2 regions of the Candidatus Symbiopectobacterium sp. genome follow, and region 1 is predicted to be linked to the other one. Evidence: predicted binding sites of a transcription regulator. Region 1 holds the regulator's gene; the other holds the start of a gene.
What was found. Region 1 encodes PurR, which represses purine synthesis genes. Its sites were predicted from a motif close to CANGCAAACGTTTGCNTG; they were not measured.
Positions count from the first base shown of each region.

Region 2: purL (phosphoribosylformylglycinamidine synthase) is a predicted target of PurR. The motif match lies at 1,749-1,766, and genes of this name have one in related genera.

Region 1 is NZ_JAHWCO010000053.1:15-3,364, forward strand. It holds gene purR (HTH-type transcriptional repressor PurR) at 399-1,424, shown strand; gene cfa (cyclopropane fatty acyl phospholipid synthase) at 1,980-3,131, shown strand; gene QZ506_RS01775 (riboflavin synthase subunit alpha) at 3,200-3,350, opposite strand, start outside.
Region 2 is NZ_JAHWCO010000272.1:7,107-10,456, forward strand. It holds gene purL (phosphoribosylformylglycinamidine synthase) at 1-1,629, opposite strand, end outside; partial or broken gene mltF (membrane-bound lytic murein transglycosylase MltF) at 1,932-3,350, shown strand, end outside.

The DNA of each region.
Region 1 (3,350 bases):
CGACTGGTGTCATGAAGGTGTTCGAGTTCGGCTTTTTGCTTGTCGGTAATAAATATCTTCATAGTGGGTGAGCATGATCTTCTTACCGCGTAAAATCAAGCATCTTCAATGATCACGGGTATATAGGGAAAATCTCCGATCCCGGCTGCACTAATTAAATCAATTATCCCTTTCACTTTCGCGGCAAATCAGCCAAAATTTGCAGTTTACCGTGCGTTGCGTCGGTGTCCGAACACGTCATCTTCGATGGGATCAACGCGTCCCCTTTAGGTACAAATTATTTCTGCAGTCTCCTTCTGATATCCTGTTTATACCATCGGAAAGAGAACATTACGCAAAAGCAAACGATTAACAAACTATATACTGCCGTAACAAGTAGGTTCAGGAGTCATGTTTAGATGGCAACGATCAAAGATGTGGCAAAGTGTGCTGGCGTTTCAACAACAACCGTCTCTCACGTCATCAATAAAACACGTTTCGTCGCCGAAGAGACCAAAACGGCCGTGCGGGAAGCCATCAAGGAATTACACTACTCCCCGAGCGCAGTGGCTCGGAGCTTAAAGGTAAACCACACCAAATCCATCGGTCTGCTCGCCACCTCGAGCGAAGCACCCTACTTTGCGGAAATTATCGAAGCGGTTGAAAACAGTTGTTATGCAAAAGGCTATACCCTGATTCTGTGTAACTCGCATAATAACCTGGAAAAACAGCGGGCCTATCTTTCCATGCTGGCGCAAAAACGGGTTGATGGTCTGTTGGTAATGTGTGCGGAATATCCGCCTGAACTGCTGAGCATGTTGGCCGATTACCGCAGCATTCCCATGGTAGTGATGGATTGGGGTCAGGCACGCGGCGATTTCACTGACACTATCATTGATAACGCCTTTGAAGGAGGATATCTGGCTGGGCGTTACCTGATTGAACGTGGCCACCGCGACATCGGCGCTATTCCCGGTATTCAGGAACGCAACACGGGCAGCGGGCGTTATCTGGGTTTTCTCAAAGCCTTGCAGGAAGCGGATATCACCGTTCACGATGAATGGATTGTTCAGGGCGATTTCGAGCCGGAATCCGGTTATAAAGCCATGCACCACATTTTGGCGCAGAAACAGCGCCCGACCGCTATTTTCTGCGGCGGTGACATCATGGCCATGGGCGCCATCTGCGCGGCAGATGAGCTCGGACTACTCGTACCGCAAGATATTTCCGTGATTGGCTACGATAATGTTCGCCATGCACGTTATTTCACGCCTGCCTTAACCACGATCCACCAGCCAAAAGAGCATTTGGGCCAATCGGCTTTTACCATGCTGCTCGATCGCATCACCAGTAAGCGCGAAGATGCGCAGATGACTGAGGTTCACCCAACGCTTATCGAGCGTCGTTCTGTGGGTGACGGCCCTTTCCGCGACTACCGCCTTTGATGTTTAAGACGATTTTCTTATATGCCCTAAATAATTAGAGTTACGGGAAGGCCGCAAATGAGGGAATCACGATGAGCTTACTAAAGTAAGTGATTCGGGTGAGCGAGTGCAGACAACGCACCTGCAACTTGAAGTATGACGGGTATAGCGCGTTGATTTGTAGATTCTTCATGACTGCATCAATCAATTTTGACTTGTCCTCTGATTGAAGCAGTCGTACACTGTTTTTCATTCGGACAATATCCCTACACTTATCCTTATTATAACGAACGCACGACTGCGTATCAGGATATGTGCCCCTACGTGTTACCACGTGCCGGTGTTGACACTTCAGTCCCTCTGGTATCCAGAGAGTAGACGATGGATGTTATGCCCGCTGCCGCTGTGCAACGGGCAAGCATAAACGGCTGCGCACGAATGCAACCGCTTACTATTTGAACAACGGGTAACCTGCCCGTGATTCGAACACGCTACGCGCAACCCGCAGCGTTCGGGTTGATGAGAGACTGTCTATGCTGTTCCTTGCGGCGCTGTCTGGCAAGGTTGGGGGAAGTTATGAGTTCGTCATATGTAGAGGAACTGGCAGAACATAACACGTCCTGGTTCCGGATCGTACACGCGTTATTGGCTATCGCCGATATCAAAATCAATGGCTCACGCCCGTTTGATATTCGGGTACGTAACCCTGATTTCTACAAGCGCGTTCTGCGTGAAGGCTCCCTGGGACTCGGTGAAAGCTATATGGACGGTTGGTGGGAGTGCGATCGTTTAGACTGTTTTTTTCGGCGTATTTTACGCGCGGGGCTTGAGAAAAGGGCCACCCATCATCTTAAAGACATTTTGCACATTGTCGCTGCGCGCTTGATTAACCTGCAATCCCGCAAGCGAGCCTGGATCGTCGGCAAGGAGCATTACGATCTGGGCAACGATCTGTTTAGCCTGATGCTCGACACGCATATGCAATACTCCTGCGGCTACTGGAAAGAGTCCACTACCCTAGAACAGGCGCAACAGGCCAAACTGCGCATAATTTGCGAAAAACTTCAGCTTCAGCCAGGCATGACCCTGTTGGATATTGGCTGCGGCTGGGGCGGGCTGGCCGCCTATGCGGCACGCCATTATGGCGTATCGGTTTACGGCGTGACCATTTCGCGTGAGCAGCAAAAACTGGCTCAGGCGCGCTGTAGCGATCTCAACGTCACCATTGAATTGCAGGATTATCGCGACCTTAACCGACATTTCGATCGCATCGTGTCTGTCGGCATGTTTGAGCACGTTGGACCGAAAAATTATGATACGTACTTTCGCGTCGTCAGCAAAAATCTCAAACCCGAAGGGTTGTTTCTGCTGCATACCATTGGGGCAAATAAAACCGATTCGCAGGTTGATCCCTGGATTAACAAATATATTTTCCCAAACGGCTGCCTGCCCTCCGTGCGCCACATTGCCGCACACAGTGAACCTTATCTGGTGATGGAAGATTGGCACAATTTTGGGGCCGATTACGATAAAACCTTGATGGCCTGGCACGATCGCTTTGTAGCCAGTTGGCCGCAGTTAGCGGACCGTTATTCGCCGCGTTTTAACCGTATGTTCCGTTACTACCTGAATGCCTGCGCCGGGGCGTTTCGCGCGCGAAACATTCAACTGTGGCAGGTCTTGTTTAGCCCCCAAGGGATTGAAGGTGGCGTGCGTGTAGCGCGCTGATTTCGGTCAGCTTAACGCCGTACATCAAAGGGGTTACGGCATTTTTTATCGCCTTTTCAGCTCATGCTTCAGGCGCTCTGCGCGGCATTTGCCGTTGCGGCCTCTTGTGCCTGACGCTGTGCCAGCACACGTTCAACCGTGTCGATAACAGCCTGAGTTTGCGGGTCGATTTCGATATTGATCCGGTTCCCCAATCGCTTCTGGCCGAGCGTGGTGCGT
Region 2 (3,350 bases), on a different contig from region 1:
GTTACACCACACTTCCAGCGGGCTCATGCCTGGCTCATCGTTGAGAATGTCGCGCAGTTCAAAGCGGCCGCCGCGCCCGCCATCACTTACCAGCTCCGGCATTGCGTTGGACAGACCGCCCGCCCCCAGGTCGTGGATAAACAGGATCGGGTTATCTTCACCCAGTTGCCAGCAGCGGTCGATCACTTCCTGACAACGACGCTCCATTTCCGGGTTATCGCGCTGTACGGAGGCGAAATCCAGATCGGCGTCTGATTGGCCGGAGGCCATGGAGGAGGCTGCACCGCCGCCCAGACCGATATTCATGGAGGGGCCACCCAACACAATCAGCTTGGCACCTACCGTGATCTCGCCTTTTTTCACGTGATCGGCACGGATGTTACCAATACCGCCCGCCAGCATCACCGGCTTGTGATAACCGCGCAACTCGCTGCCGTTATGGCTGTCAACCTGCTCCTCATAGGTACGGAAGTAACCGGTCAGCGCAGGGCGACCAAACTCGTTATTAAAGGCCGCACCGCCCAGCGGGCCATCAATCATAATGTCCAACGCGCTGACGATGCGATCCGGCTTACCGAAATCTTCTTCCCACGGCTGTTCAAAGTTAGGAATACGCAGGTTAGAGACCGAGAACCCGACCAGACCCGCTTTAGGTTTGGCACCGCGCCCCGTCGCCCCTTCATCGCGAATTTCGCCACCGGAACCGGTCGCCGCACCCTGCCAGGGAGAAATGGCCGTCGGATGGTTATGGGTTTCCACTTTCATCAGAATGTGTGTCGGCTCCTGATGGTAGGCATAGTGACCTTGCGGATCGGCAAAGAAACGCCCCGCTTCGGAGCCTTCCATCACCGCCGCGTTATCTTTATAAGCAGACAACACGTGTTCTGGCGTGTGCTCGAAGGTGTTCTTGATCATTTTGAACAGCGACTTGGGCTGTGCTTCACCGTCAATCACCCAGTCGGCGTTAAAAATTTTGTGGCGGCAGTGCTCAGAGTTGGCCTGAGCAAACATATAGAGTTCAATGTCGGTCGGATTGCGGCCCAAACGGGTAAAGGCATCCAACAGGTAGTCGATTTCATCTTCCGCCAGCGCCAGTCCCAGACGCACGTTGGCCTGTTCCAACGCCTTACGCCCTTCCAGCAGAGCGTCTACCCGTTTCAACGGGGCGGGCTGATGCTCGGCAAACAGCTGTTCCGCCTGCGCCATCTCGGTGAATGTCGTTTCCATCATGTGGTCATGCAGCAACGCGCCCAGTTGCTGCCACTGTTCATCGCTCAGCGTCGGCGCATGAATATAGAAGGCTAATCCGCGCTCCAGACGAATCACCTTATCTAGGCCGCAGTTGCGCGCAATATCGGTAGCTTTGGAAGACCAGGGAGAAATGGTGCCGAGACGCGGTGTGACCAACAGTAAGCGCCCACTTGGCTCATGCTCCGCGAGAGAGGGGCCATATTTTAACAGTCGTGTCAGTTTGACCTGCTCATCGCTGTTCAGTGGTGCACGCACGGCAGCGAAGTGAACGTACTCCGCATAGATGTCACTAATTGGCAAAAAGTGCTCTTTGCAACGCGTCAGCAACTTATTTACACGGAAGGCCGATAGGGCAGGTGAACCACGCAGTATTTCCATCATCTAAAAAATCTCTCGTCTTCGATGTACTGAGTTTCAGTACGTCAGTGGGCGCTACTTTGTCGCGCAGCCAAGGGGGGGGGGGGAAACGCGCGTCATTATAGAGAATTGTGACGCCCGACGAAACCGTTTGCGCAGAGTTTGTTGCACATCTTATTTTCGTCATGGTCAAACTTTAACCTGATGGATAACTGTTGCACACTGGCGGTTTGTTAAGCAAAATGCCCCCACTCTGGGAGAGAGTAGACAAAAAAACTGCCGTTACAGACAGAAAGGCCACACGGCCACTGAGAGATAACTATTTGAAGCGTTTAACATTAAATTATTTTTTCATCGGGGTTATTACGTTACTGCTGATGTTGGCGCTCTGGCCCAACATCCCCTGGCGCAGCGGCCAGGATACACAGCTCAATCAGATCCTTTCTCGGTGCGAGCTGCGTATCAGCACGCTCAATTCGCCGCTGACCTATACCCTCAGTAACGGAACCCCCTCAGGGCTCGATTATGAACTGGCTAAACGATTCGCCGATTACCTTAGCGTGAAGCTTGTGGTATCGGCGCGCCCAAATCTTGACGCCTTGTTCGATGATCTGGACAGCGATAATGCCGATCTGCTTACCGCCGGGCTGATCTACAACCATGAGCGATTGGATCGCTTTCGCGCTGGGCCAACCTACTATTCCGTCTCGCATCAACTGGTTTACCGCATGGGTGCCACGCGCCCTAAAAATCTGGAGAAACTGAGTGGTCAGTTAGCGGTCACATCGGGATCAGCACATATCGCCACGTTACGCGATTTGAAAAACAATAAATATCCATCGTTAAGCTGGGAAGCCGCTTCAGACCTGAGCACGCAGGATTTGCTTAAACAGGTGGCGCAAGGCGCGTTGGATTACACGCTGGCAGATTCCGTCACCATCGGTTTGATGCATCGCATTCACCCGCAGCTTTCCGTGGCGTTCGATCTGAGCGACGAAGAGCCGGTCACCTAATATATGCGCCGTACCTAGGACGACAGCCTGTACGCCGCCCTGTTGGACTTTTTCAGCCAAACTGTGGAAGACGGCACGCTGGCGCGCCAGGAAGAGAAATACCTCGGCCACGTGGGTGAATTTGATTATGTCGATACCCGCACCTTCCTGAGCGCCATCGATAACACCTTGCCCGATCTGCAACCGTTGTTTGCCAAATATGCCAGCGACATTGACTGGAAATTGCTGGCGGCTATTTCTTATCAGGAATCACACTGGAATCCATTGGCGACCTCACCGACCGGCGTGCGCGGGTTGATGATGCTGACGCGCAATACCGCAGAGAGCCTGGATGTGACCGACAGACTCGATCCGGAACAGAGCATTCGCGGTGGTGCGCGCTATCTTGCGCACATGATGGAAAAAATGCCGGAAAGCATTCCCGAAGATGAGAAGATTTGGTTTGCACTGGCCTCCTACAATATGGGCTATGCCCATCTGCTGGATGCGCGCAAACTGACGGAAAAGCAGAAGGGTAATCCCGATAGCTGGGCGGATGTGAAGGTTCGCCTGCCGATGCTCAGCCAGAAACGCTACTATACCCAGACCACCTACGGCTATGCACGCGGCCACGAAGCCTATAACTACGTTGAAAATATCCGCCGCTATATGCTGAGTCTGGAAGGATATCTGACCGATAAAGCCAATAAAATCCAGCAGCAGGAACTGTTAGCGAGTGCTTACCCTGCC